2 linked regions of the Chlorogloeopsis sp. ULAP01 genome follow. The protein of the gene in region 1 interacts with the protein of each later gene in a pairwise test. Links are inferred from orthologs where the notes say so. Each region holds a gene or a part of one and is shown on either strand. Other genes may lie near its edges. The genes, in order: bioB and QUB80_RS12165.

What was found.
Region 2: the proteins of bioB (region 1) and QUB80_RS12165 interact in binary tests that used the Escherichia coli proteins (3 or more experiments, as listed by UniProt). The link is inferred for Chlorogloeopsis sp. ULAP01 from one-to-one orthologs.

Annotation. Positions count from the first base shown.
Region 1 is NZ_JAUDRH010000009.1:211,042-217,862, reverse strand. Bases 106-2,871 are described here. They hold bioB (biotin synthase BioB), read right to left. Parts: upstream 2,108-2,871; coding sequence 1,103-2,107; downstream 106-1,102. Other genes in these bases: QUB80_RS19345 (GNAT family N-acetyltransferase), read left to right, coding at 2,453-2,871; petL (cytochrome b6-f complex subunit PetL), read left to right, coding at 879-974; QUB80_RS19360 (superoxide dismutase family protein), read right to left, coding at 106-422. Also shown: more of QUB80_RS19360, read right to left, coding at 1-105; more of QUB80_RS19345, read left to right, coding at 2,872-3,013; QUB80_RS19340 (protein adenylyltransferase SelO), read left to right, coding at 3,285-4,742; QUB80_RS19335 (hypothetical protein), read left to right, coding at 5,550-5,786; QUB80_RS19330 (PAS domain S-box protein), read right to left, coding at 5,890-6,821. UniProt on the Escherichia coli protein: Catalyzes the conversion of dethiobiotin (DTB) to biotin by the insertion of a sulfur atom into dethiobiotin via a radical-based mechanism.
Region 2 is NZ_JAUDRH010000005.1:343,842-350,741, reverse strand. What follows is about bases 3,986-6,830. They hold QUB80_RS12165 (class II glutamine amidotransferase), read right to left. Parts: upstream 5,870-6,830; coding sequence 5,102-5,869; downstream 3,986-5,101. Other genes in these bases: infC (translation initiation factor IF-3), read left to right, coding at 6,425-6,830; QUB80_RS12160 (helix-turn-helix domain-containing protein), read left to right, coding at 6,110-6,298; QUB80_RS12170 (PhoD-like phosphatase N-terminal domain-containing protein), read right to left, coding at 4,625-4,936; QUB80_RS12175 (HdeD family acid-resistance protein), read left to right, coding at 4,059-4,628. Also shown: photosystem I reaction center subunit PsaK, read right to left, coding at 69-329; QUB80_RS12200 (hypothetical protein), read left to right, coding at 980-1,123; QUB80_RS12195 (S-layer protein), read left to right, coding at 1,217-1,540; QUB80_RS12190 (ferritin-like domain-containing protein), read right to left, coding at 1,620-2,366; QUB80_RS12185 (hypothetical protein), read left to right, coding at 2,552-2,818; QUB80_RS12180 (thermonuclease family protein), read left to right, coding at 2,936-3,610; more of infC, read left to right, coding at 6,831-6,900.

The sequences.
Region 1 (6,821 bases):
AACAAACTGAACAAACCTTCACTTAAAGTGACTTTATCGGTTACGACATCGTATATTGCACTTCCTTGCTCATCTACTACCAAATTCGGCAAGTCACCTGCATGATCGGGATGTTTTGCCTCTACAGGAAGTTCTGATCCAGAAGGCCCAGGATCAAAATGTCCACCACTGGTAACAAAAGGAGGTTGAGCATCCGGTTCGCACATACCTACAGAATGAATGTGGAATCCATGTGGCCCAGGAGTCAGCTTGGCTGGATTGCCTTGAATTTGACCCCGAATCCGTACTGACTCATTTCCTATATGTGTTAGAATTATTACGCCATTAATATCTGTACCTGCAATCTTAGCTTGTGCTTGTAATAGATTGGTTTGTATGCTTGGTTGCCCCCATGTAACTTGACAAACTAGTACTAGGCACAAGGAAACTCCAAATAATAATAAAGATTTAAAGAGTGAAAACTTACTCAACCTGACCTCTTTTGGTAGCAATAAATAACTTTAGTTCAGTATTTAAACGAATATATTTAGCGCGATCGCAAACCAAGCATAAACTTCTAAGCAGCAATTGGAAGCTTACGCCAGGGTAATAACACGTTTATATTATGTCTACATCACAGAAATTCTAAATTTCGGCAGTAGTAGTGAATTCTCTATCAAAAACTCTGCGTTCCTCTGCGTTTTCCTTTGCGCGACGGCAGTCGCTACAACGAGGAAACCCCCAAGGGCGCGCTGCCTCCCCTCTGCGTTGAAGGTCACAATGAATTTACACTAAGCAATAACACAAAGATTTAGTAAGGCTGAGTTACTCCCAACTGTCACGAACTATCCCTAACTAATGATTCAATAGATTTAGTAGACAATTGTGGAGAAACGTAAATGTTAGCTGTAGTATTTTATGTTGTTTTCTTAGCAATCTTCTTGGGCATCGCCGTTGGTTTGTTGTTCGGTTTGCGTGCCGCCAAGATAATTTAAAGCAGAAGACGCGGAGAGTAGGGGAGGAACAGATGAGGAAGATAAGGAATATGGGGAAGAATTTACTCTTATTACTTCTTCACCTCCCTCAACTCCCTCAATTCTTTATCCCTGTGTCCTATTTTGTGCTATCTGACTACAACTTCTTGTGTCACTTTCTGTTGACGTACAAATGGCGGACGCATTTCTAAACCAAGTAAATTTAACATTTCTTGATCGGCACTATAACCTGGACATGGTGTAGTTACAGTTAACATATGCCCGTCATCACTAGAAAAAATAGAATTTGCTCCTGCCAAAAAACATAAAGCTTGTTCAACGTGAGAAAGTCTGGCTCTGCCTGCACTTAAGCGTATGTCCGCAGCTGGCATAACTACACGTGCTGTGGCGATCGCTCGCACTACATCCCAAATCGGCACGTCAGGTTGATTTTCTAAGGGTGTACCCTGGACTTGGGAGAGAATGTTAATTGGTACAGACTCTGGATGAGGATGTAGAGTTGCCAGAGTGTGCAGCATAGAAATTCTGTCTTCAACTGTTTCACCTAAACCAAGAATGCCACCAGAACAAACAGTGACATTTGTTTGACGGACGTTTTGAATTGTGTTGAGGCGATCGCCGTAAGTTCTAGTGGTGATAATTGTACTGTAGTAATCTTGCGAAGTATCTAGGTTATGGTTATAAGCGTACAGCCCCGCCTCTTCAAGACGCTTTGCCTGTGCTGGTGTCAGCATTCCGAGAGTGCAGCATACTTCTAAGCCTAATGCTGTTACCTCCTTTACCATGTCCAAAACTTCGTCAAATTGTGAATTATCTCGCACTTCTCGCCAAGCAGCACCCATACAAACGCGGCTAATGCCACTTTTTTTTGCTTGCTGGGCAATGTTAACCACTGTCTCTTTGTCTAGAAGTGCTTGTGGTTTAACTTCTGTTTTATAGCGAGAAGACTGAGCGCAGTAGCTACAATCTTCCGGACAACCTCCTGTTTTAATAGAGACAAGCTTACAAACTTGGATCTGTTTGGGATCGTGATATTGGCGATGTATGCTAGCAGCTTGATAAATTAGCTCTAGCAATGGTGTAAAGTATACTGCCCTGATTTCTGTTTCCTGCCAATCGTAGCGTATTCCCACGGCTCATCTTCCTTTGTTTATGAATTCCTGATTTATTAACCTACATCACACGCTGCATTCCGGGCGATGGTGCTAGCCGAAGACAGAAAATCTGGAAAATTTTCTGCTCTTACCGGACACAGTAGGCGATCGCATTTGTAATTTTTACTCAAAAATCAAGTAAGCAATATTTAAGTGATGTGAAGAATATAATTTTTACTACTGAATTAGCAACTGAAGGGTATATTCCTCCGTCACTTCATCAGATGTGTCAGATTTTATCTTTTTCCCATTACATTGAGTCCATATAAAATCTAATAAAATTATTAAAATAATAAATATATATAGTATTACATTCTTCCGAATATGAATTTAGAACCACCAATACTCATAACCGATCATTTATTATTACGAATAGCGATAAAAGATGATATACCAAAAATTATAGAATATTTCACCAGCAATCAATATTATTTAACTCCTTTTTATCCTCGTTGGGACGATAATTTTTTCACTGAAGAGTATTGGCAATTTCAAGTAGAAGTGAATTTACATGAATTTGTCAACGACCGTTCCTTGAGGTTGTTTATTTTCTTAAAAAATAACTACAACAGAATTATTGGAACTATTAATTTTACAAATTTTGTTAGGGGTGCAGCACAATATTGCAATGTGGGATATAGCATTGCAGAAGCAGAACAAGGCAAAGGTTATATGACAGAAGCTTTACAAGCAGCAACTAAGTATGTCTTTACAGAATTAAAAATGCATCGCATCACAGCAAATTATATGCCTCATAATCAACGCAGTGGTAAGTTGTTAAAAAGGCTAGGATTTGTTGTAGAAGGCTATGCACGAGATTTTTTATTAATTGATGGGCAATGGCAAGATCATATTCTGACGAGTTTGATAAATTCTAATTGGTAAGATACTCAAAAGTAGTTATATAGGCGGCGCGCTACCTACTAAGAGTAGAACAAACAAGTCAAATTCTCTTTCCTACCTACGCTCTTGCGCGTTCGCCGTCAGGCGTTGCGTTAGCTAGCGACTTCTGTAGACGGGCTTTGCCCGGCTTCCCGTCGGGTAAGTAGACGCGTAGCGGCTACTGCCTTCTGTCTTCTGTCTTACAACCAACTCATCGGGCAGAACAACTCCTTAGAGGTACCATTAAGGGAAGACGAACTAAGCTGTACTCGTAATGACTCTGGCTGAAACTTCCAAAAATACCAATTCTAAAAATCCTTTTTTGATTCTCAACTACGAACCCGCCTTAGAATCTTTGGGCGATGATTACTACGATGAAGTAGCAGCAGCAGAATTTCCTCTACATATCCTGCGCTGGCGTAATGACGCACTCCTACCCAAATTGGGGCTAGATCCTCAAACAGTCACAGATGAAGATTTCATTGTCGCCTTCGGTAAATTTGAGGAACGGAAACCCTTATTAGCACTGCGATACCACGGCTATCAATTTGGGGAATACAATCCTCAGTTGGGTGACGGCAGAGGTTTTCTGTATGGGCAAGTACGTGGTAGTGATGGCGAATTATATGACTTTGGTACTAAAGGTTCTGGCAGAACGCCCTACTCTCGCGGTGGTGACGGTATGCTTACACTTAAGGGTGGTGTCCGCGAAGTGTTGGCAGCAGAAATGTTGCATACAATGGGTGTACGAACTTCACGCTGTCTGAGCATGGTTGAAACAGGTTTATCCCTTTGGCGGGGTGATGAACCTTCTCCTACCCGTTCTTCAGTAATGGTAAGGTTGAGCCGATCGCACATTCGTTTTGGTACTTTTGAGCGGTTGCACTACCTTCGTCGTGCTGATTTAACTATTAAGTTGTTAGATCATGTCATTGAGCAATATTATCCACATTTAGTCGGTGAAACAGAGAAATATGCTTTGTTCTATGCAGAATTAGTCAAACGCACAGCAGAACTAGTGGCACAGTGGATGGCGGCTGGTTTTTGTCATGCAGTACTAAACACCGATAATATGTCAATCACAGGGGAAAGTTTTGATTATGGCCCCTATGCCTTTATTCCTAATTATGATCCCTTCTTTACCGCCGCATATTTTGATTACTATAAACGTTATTGTTACATCAACCAACCAGAAATTTGTAAGTTGAATTTAGAATTACTTCAAGAAGCCTTAAAAGTTGTAATTACTCACGCTGATATGGAAGCAGGATTAGCAAATTTTAATAGATATTATCTTGCTGAATATCGCTCTTTAATGTTAAAGAAACTAGGTTTTGAACAAAAACCCGAAGCAGAAGCAGAGGAATTGTTAGAGGCAACAATTGCATTTTTGAAGCATTATCCAGTTAGCTATCACCATTTCTTTGCAGACATGGCTCAAAGTTTTTCCACCGAATGGCGAGATGATGCAAGTTACATTATGAATAAATCAGAAATTGGCCAATCATTAGGAAACTCAGAGCTATTCTTGCATTGGTCAGGCATTTATCATCGAATTTTAAGTAATTTTACTCCAGATGAAATCGATAAAATATCCCAATCTTTAGTTCGTTATAATCCCAGTACAGTCATCTTAAGACCGATAATTGAATCAGTTTGGGAACCAATAGCTCAAGAAGATAATTGGCAACCTTTTTATAAATTAATTCAACAAATTCGGTCAGGAAAATAAGTGATAGGTAATAGGTGAGAACAGCCCTTATTTTGGGCGTTATGTGCTACCTTTGAAAGTCGCCTTGCCCCTACCCGACAACAGGTGCAACAAGGAACTTTACCTGCAAGGGCGCACTTCCCCAAAGCAGTAGCTCCACCGTTTGCGTCACGTAAACGCGCCAGACGCACCTCCTGTAGGTACGGCTTCTCGTAAGAGTATGCGAAGCTCGTACTCCTACTCTACAAGAAGCCGTAATATCATTTCACAAAAAATATGATACTGATGTAGGTTGGGTTGAGGGACGTAGACGCGCTTTGCGCGGCTTCGGTGCAGGGTAACCCATTTAGCTTGAAAATACACATTTTATAGTACAGTGATTATTGTTAGCTGCCACCAAAAACTTAAATTAGCGATCGCCCAAGCATGGAAGTTACCAGTCAATACATCAAACCATGAAAAAAAGGCAAATTTGCCTTGCACTAACTTTGATTATGTGCTTTTATACAAATCAAGTAGGCTAAGTACTAGCGATATCTCTTGCCTTGGAGATATTTGATTCTTTTCAAAATAGAGAAATTTAAAAGGTAGGACGTATCTAATTCAATCGCTACGTCACTGATTGTCTTCCCTGGGTGTTTTCTGCGGATTTCTTGTCCCTTGTTGGTTATTTATGCTGACTCACTGTTTACTCACACCTGTCAATGAACTTTGACACTTGACAAACTTTGCTTGCAAAAATTGAATCTAATTTGAATAAGCGCTAGTGTATCCCCGCCAAGAGACTCACTAACGCCCTTCATCGAACACCTTATGGATAACTTAATCATGGCACAAAATACTCAATACAACGATCCCCAACCACAAATAAGCGCGATCGCTTACAAACAACGTCTGAATGCTTGGACAATCGTGCGCGTACTTTCAGATACGCAAAGGGTTTTTGTCGCAAGATTTCGCAGTCGTTCTGATGCAGACGGGCATTTGCAACGTCTACGCCAGTTGTCGCCTGATGCTAACTTCATGGTTGTGTTTGATTTTCAATCAGACGAAGCTCTGAATTAAAGTTCTTAAATAGCGAAGCGCGTTCATTGCCGCTTCGCTTTTTGCTTATAGAGCAATACCACAGACTATAGAGCATTGTTCTAGTCAATTTTACTGTTGTAGCCTATTGAGTGCCTCCAGTGTAACTAGAGCTAACTGCAATATTAAGTAAAAGCGCGATCGCCTCGATTAATTCCTCTGGTTCGAGGGGTTTTGAAATGTGCTGTTGAAATCCAGCAGCGATCGCTTGTTGCCGATTCAGTTCGCCTGCATAGGCAGTCAGGGCAATTGCCGGAATTTGTCCACCTTGTTCAACAGTCCAAGTTCTTACTTGCTGGATCAGCATATAACCATTTACTTCGGGCATGGCGATGTCACAGACGGCAATGTCAAATCGTGACTTTTTCAATATCTCCAATGCTTCCTGTGCTGATGCGGCTATAGTGACTTGTGCGCCAGCAGTTGACAAGATAAAGCTAATTAGCTCGCGCGAATCAAGTTCATCGTCTACAACTAAGATTTGCACTCCACTCAAACTGGGTAAATCATCCAACACAGTATCGTTTTGGTTTGACTGTACAGTTGTACTTATTAGTGGTAACCTGACTGTAAATGTTGCTCCATGTTCTTCTCCAGGGCTTTCTGCACAGACAGAGCCGCCGTGCATTTCGACAATATGGCGGACAATTGCCAATCCCAATCCTAAGCCACCAAATTTGCGCGTGACTGTACCATCAGCTTGTCGGAAGGTATCAAACACGTAGGGCAGAAACTCAGGGCTAATTCCCTTGCCTGTATCCTTAACTATAATTTGTGCCTCTGTACCAACATACTTCAGCTGGACATGAACCTGTCCACCAGTAGGAGTAAATTTCACTGCATTGATGAGCAGATTCCACACGACTTGTTGCAACCGATTTGGATCGCCCATCACTTGTTTGGTTGTCGGCTCTAATTGTGTTTGAATTGGAATAGACTTTGCCTCTGCTGCCAAACGTACTGTTTCTTTGGCTGCTTCAATCGTCACAGCTAAATCTACCGGACACACATTCAAGG
Region 2 (6,900 bases), on another replicon or contig:
TCTCTGGCTTACAACTGGAGACAAAAGCATTTCTAGGCATCACAACTAACGTTATGGATGGAATAAATCTAGAATCTTCCTAGATTATGTAATCCCAAGATTACACCTGCTCCTAGAATATGGCCAAAAGCGGTAGTAGCTAATAGTGCTGGTAAACCAAAACCACCAAAAAACTGAGATGAAGGTAGAGCAGGCTCTGAGTTCGGATATTTAATGGTTGATTTACCAAAGGCAATGGCAAAGATATTGCAGAGAATCATAATTACCCCAATCGTAGGATTCCATTGCAGGGGTGTGGTTGCAGCGGCTAGTAAAGTCGATGTCAACAACTGATTTTCTCCTTAAAATAGGTTAATGCTTCAGAAAATATTCATGTGAATTTAATACCAATAAATTCAATCTAAATATTAACTATGCATTAATATTTAATATTTTTTCTTATTACTTAATATATTTTCAAGCACTTTGAATATCGCCTCTGTGTAAAATTTCAGCCATTGGATAAGTTTGTGCTTGCGATCGCTATCTGTTTGTCCTCTATCTCCTACTCTTGCTTTTGATAGCTTGTAAGTAAGCTCACAACAAATAAATTAAGAATCTTCACAATTTTCAGAGTGCGATCGCTCTTGTCGTAACCTTTGTGGGAAAATAGAATTTACTATCTTACCATCACAAAAAACTGTTGGTAAATTTTTAGGCAAGAAAACCCTTAATAAACATAAGTAATAGTTGAAACAATTACATACTTGTTCTCCCAATTAATGCAGCATATTTTATATTTACCCAATACTCTTTCTAGGAGGCTTCAGGAAAATATTTAAAATACAAATGTTTGGAGAAAAAGTATTAGATATTGCTTTCAATGTCAATTAGGTAGATTTGATAAGTATAGTATGCTCATGTCTACTATCCTTATCTCAGAATAACTAGCGATAATTGCGTGTCTGGTGAAGCGCAAAAATAGTCGGAGGGGATAAATATGGCAATTCGTAGCAATAATTCAGATACCAATAATTTCTGGCAAAAAATCCAACAAGATTCTGTTAGTTGGGGAGCATTGATACTTTGGATGGTTGGGTTAGCTGTAATGTTAACATTGGTGGCAATGTTTGCTTACATATAGTTTTTGTGACCTTGCCTGACCTAGATAATAGAGGGCGCTGACATCTCTACACAACTAAACTAGAGATGTATAAATAGGTAACTTTTAAAACTTATGAACATCAAGATGCTGACTAGCTTTGTAGTATTAATTGCTAGCAGTTTAGCTGTTCCAGTAAAAGCACAAAAACCTGGTAATCAGGTTCCAACACAATCGAATCCGGTTTCCAGAGCTTGCATTCAAAATCAAGCTGAAACTTTACCCAATCCTTTTAGTGATGTGCCATCCAACCATTGGGCTTTTAAAGCAGTGATGACAATGTATTATTGCGGAGCCTTTCGCCAGGCAACGCCACCTGCTTTATTTGAGCAAGTACAACCAACAGAAAAACAGCAGCAACCTTCACAGAGTTCGCAACCTCAGAATCAGAGGATCTAAACAAAGAGAACAAGAGCACAGACAAGAGGTAAAAGGTAAAAGCGAAAACAATTACCTTTTACCTTATTTTCTCTATGACTTATGCAACCATGAATTCAGAATCATTTTCTGAGGGTGTACTATCTTGTACTAACGAACGAGTTTGTCCTTTACCGTGCAACAAATTATCAGCAAATGCCAACATAGCGTTGACTTTACGAGTGCGCCACTGATTGACTAATTTTTGCACCTCATCCGCAGACATCCGTCGCATCATCGCTTCGTACAAATAGCTAGCGTGACCAGTTTCATCTTTAGCAATACTTAACAAACCTAACTTGAGATTGCGAGTGTTTGGGTCGTTCTCAGGCAAAACATTTGCCATTCGCGTAAAATCCTTACTAGCATCCAACTCTAGAATGTAAGTACTACCCATAAATACATTCCAGTCAATTACATCTGGTTTTAATTGTTCTGGAGTGAGACCCTCAAAATAGGCTGCAAAAAAGGGACTGCGTCGTTCCTGTGATTTCTTTTCTTCGGTGTCTTTTGGCAAACTTTTAAAATCAATAACTTGTTTATGCAACTGTTTTAAGGCATGAGCAAAAATTTGCCCGTGTCTAGTTTCGTCTGCTGCGTGTTTTGATAGTTTTTCTGCTAACCATTTATCACCTTCTGCTGCGGCTCGTTCACTGAGTTTAGTCAGAAAAGGTACAGAACCTGATTCTGCGAGTTGAAACCCTGCAAGGATGTTAGGACGGGTTTTGAGATCACGGATCTGTGCGGCAGAATAATATGCAACTGCGCCTGAACCCACCAAATGCAAGACGTAAGTCAAGAAGTTCATCAGAGATTTGCCCTCATTTTTGGAAAGTGAGATGCCTTTTTTTATAGTAAACTTTTATTTTTTCAATGCTTGGTCAGCTCATTTGCTGTTGCGTGGCTTCCTTCTGAGGGTTTATATTGTAAATAACGGAGTTTTTTTGACAATTTTTTATCAACTAAAAATTTTGAAACCTAACTAGTAGAAATATGAAGCAGAATCGATTTCTGGTTTTAGTGATGTCTGCTGCTATTACTAGTAGCGCCTTATTTTTTTCTATGACTTCTGCCCAAGCAGGTTCTGAAAAAATCATAGGTAGTTCCAATGAAAACGTTAAATCCGAAGATACTAGTAGCTCAATGGGTGGATCTATGCTTTTAGGTAGTTTGTTAGTAGGCTGTGTTTACTTTTTGAGCCGCTCTCAAGAAAGAGAAAGTGCAGCAGTAGTAGAAAAAACTACTACTTATAAAGATTAAGAATTTACTGCACGTCTAGAGGTAAAGGAAGCTGGGTTATCACTGGAGGAAGTTACTCGCAAAAGCTAAGTATGTCACAAAAAATGGATACAAAAGTTATGGGGACATAGCATAGCTATGTCCCTATTTATTTGTCTTGATTTCCATGTGGATGCGGTAATTCTGGTTTCTTTTCCTTTTGGTATTATCAATCCACAGAGAATTGGATGTTTTGATGCTGTGAAAGTAACCAAACAAGCTTTTATCTGGCTTTGCGCTGCAATCATAATTTTGGGTTTAATAGGATGCAACCGCCTCTTTCCCCAGCTTTTCCCCTCCGGTGATTTAGTAGAACGAGTCAGCGATGGTGATACCCTCAAAGTGAAAGATTCTCAAGGCAACGAGTTCAACGTTCGCTTTGCTTGTGTGGATGCACCAGAAATACCGCATTCCAAAAAAGAAAGAGAAAGTAAAATAGCAAGCGATCGCAATCAATTTACTTGGGGTGCTAAAGCGCAAGAACGGGTACAGCAACTAGTACAACAAGGAGGCGATCGCGTCAAGTTAACAGTGACAGATAGCGATCGCTACGAACGCAAAGTTGCTGAAGTACGCTTGCCAAATGGCACGTTTATTCAAGAAGTATTGGTACGTGAAGGATTAGCGTTGGTTTATCGTCCTTATTTAAATAAATGTCCCAGTCGAGACACAATTCAACAAGCCGAAGCACAAGCCAAGCAACAACAGCGAGGTGTTTGGAATGATGCCAAGTTTGTTAAACCTTGGGAGTATAGAAGTCTTTATAAAAAGTGATTGGGTATAGGGAATAGGGAACAGGGGACAGGTGACAAGGAACACACAGAAGAATTCTCCCCATCTTCCCTATCTCCCTCATCTGTTCCTCTCCCACTCTCCCCCTCACGCCAGTCGCCACCCTTCTGGAAGCCGCACAAAGCGCGTCTAAAAGTCGGGGAACCCTTACTTTCGCTTATCCGCCTTCGGCGTCTACGCCAGTCGCCTGTGGAGGAGGACAGTCCGTTGCCAAGAGAAGCGCCGTGCGGGGGTTCCCCCCGTTGAGGCGACTTCGGAGGGCTTCGCCCCGTTGTGGGAACTGTCCGTTGGAAACCCTACCAAGAGCGCTGGCTCCTCTTCCTAACCCCTAGCCCCTAATCCCTACTCAATCTACCTTAGGGTTCTAAAAAACTCCTAAAAAATTTCCTAGCCTAATCGTAGAGTTCATAATGCTAAGGAAAAAATTTATATGACAACCAATGTTTCTGGTGAAATTAATAAGAGTTTGAACAACTCGCTTTTAATTGGTGTTATTTTGATTGTTCTCGGAATTGCTGCGATCGCTGCACCTGCCGTCTCCACCATTTTCGCTGAAACTTGGATTGCTGCGATTTTAGCTAGCGCTGGGGTTAGTAAACTCATCTATGCATTTCAAACTCGCGATCGCGGAGGCTTTATTTGGAAGCTCCTGTTAAGCGGATTATACATTGGCACTGGTGTGATGCTGTTTGTTTACCCTTTAACAGGTGTTCTGACGCTGACTCTACTACTGGGTAGCTTTTTGTTAACTGAAGGCATATTCGAGCTAATTCTGGCATTTCAGTTGCGTCCCCAACAAAACTGGACATGGGTGTTGGGTGATGGCATTATAACCCTACTTTTGGGTGCAATGATTTGGTTCCAATGGCCCTTCAATGCACGTTGGTTAATTGGGACACTAGTTGGTGCCAGCGTTCTGTTTACTGGCATTTCACGCGTTATGTTATCGTTGAATGCGCGTTCTACTTTGAGTCAATCTAATCAACCTACCGAAGTTTAAAACGGGTTGAGTAGGGTAATCCTGTTTTTTCTTTCCCAGCGAATTGGTACGATCGCAGGGGGTATTCCACCCCCATTCAAAGGATCGGGAGCCAAACGTGTCCAAATTACTACGCTGGTTGGATAGGGTTCACCTGATGCTACACCTAGTTTAAAAGGATAATTAGGAAATCTTGCTTTAGTAATCGCTGTTGGATGAGAAAATTGGCTCGCGATCGCTGAACCAGTTAATGCCCCTGTACCAATGATGAGGTTACGCCGCTTGCTCCGACTGTTTAGAAACCGCTGAAAATTCTGGTAGTCCATCATACTTTCCCCCGGCTAACAGGTGAATGAAAGCAGAGAAACAGACAACACAAAGCAGGCAGGGTAATCATCTGCCAGAACCAAAATGTTAACTGTTACTTTGCCGAGAAGAAGCTACCATCAAGACTTTAATTATTTAAAAGGTGAAGTTAATATCAGCTTAATTCTCTACTTGATTGGTAAACCGTCTTTAAATACCAGCAATTCTCCTGGAGCGATCGGTGTCCATACTTCGTTGTCAGTCAGGGGAGTAGTAGCAATAACGGCAACGCGATCGCTGGGAGTAGTCAATTCCCGAAAATCTACCGTTACATCTTCGTCTATCAAATGGGCAGCAGCAAAGGGTGCTTGTCGAACAATGTAGCAGAGTTTAGTTGAGCAATGAGCAAAAAAGTGTTCGCCGTTGGTCAGTAAATAGTTAAAAATACCTGTAGAAGCCAGTTTATCAGTAATTTCTTGCAATACTGGATATAACTCTTCTAAAGGAGGCTTGCCGAAGGGAAAGCGTTCTCGCAAAGTTTCTAAAATTAAGCAGAAAGCTTTTTCACTGTCGGTGTTACCCACAGCTTGATAAAACTGCATACCAACTGGAGAAAAATTCGGTAAATCGCCGTTGTGGGCAAACACCCAGTATTGTCCCCACAGTTCGCGGCGGAAGGGATGGCAGTTTTCTAAAGCAATTTCACCTTGGGTGGCTTTGCGGATATGGGCAATCACGTGGGTAGAGTGGATGGGATAGCGCCGCACAAAATCTGCGATCGCAGAGCTGACAGAGGATTTGGGATCTATAAAAAACCGACATCCTTTTCCTTCAAAAAAAGCAATGCCCCAACCATCGCTATGATCGTCAGTTTTTCCTCCTCGTGCCGAAAAGCCCTCAAAAGAAAAGCAAATATCCGTCGGAACATTGCAATTCATTCCCAGCAGTTGACACATGGTAGTTGCGGTTGTGAACTTTAGACTAATTGTCTGTGGTCTTAAGATACTTTAGAATGCGTCAACCTGTCTGGCGCAATGATTACTTTGTTTATTAAGGCGAGCAATAAAATATTTGGCGATCGCTGGTTTTGCTTTGTTTGTGCAAACTTTATTTATTATTTTTAATATTTTTCAATAATTAGTTACAATTTAATTTAGATAGCAATCTAATTACGATTGCAAGGAAGGCAACAGCGTATGCAAATGCAAGGTGTTTCACTGGCAGAGGCAGCAAGACGTTTGGGCATGAGTCAGAGCGATTTGTATGTAGCTGTGCAAAAAGGGCAAATCCCTGTTTTTAGAAGAAATAGGAGAACTATAATTGCTCAAGCTGCATTAAGAGCGTATCAAGTCAGGCATCGTCCTAACTCTGATTACAGACTTTAAGCTTCTCAAAGAAGTATTATTTTTAACGCATCACATATGCTAACTATGTCCGCATCTATGTTCATAGTTAGCATTGTGTTACCTTAGCATTAATTGCAAATCAAACTGTTGAACAATTGAGAGGAAATAACTATCGTAGTCCAAAAACAACTAATTAACTCGCAAATCAAGTCACCTCAAGTCTTCTTGATAGATCATGAGAATAACAATCGTGGTCTTGTCAACACCCGTGAGGCTCTACAGCTAGCCGAGAGCGTAGATCTCGATTTAGTAGTAGTCTCTGAAGGCAAAGAGGCTCCTGTGGCGAAAATTCTCAACTACGGCAAGCTTCAGTATCAAAAGAAAAAACGTCAGGGTCAGAGTTCTAGACCTACAGTTAAGGAAGTTCGGTTTCGTCCAAACGTAGGTACGGCCGATTACAATTTACGCATCACTCAAGCTACCCAGTGGTTGAGTAAAGGCGATTCTGTTAAGTTTACCATTCGTTTACGAGGTCGAGAGCATCAATATCGCGATGCTGCGGGAAAACTGTTAGATCGCATTGTCAGCGATCTCAGTTCAGTGGGTAAAGTACAATCGCTTGATAAACGCTCACTAATTGT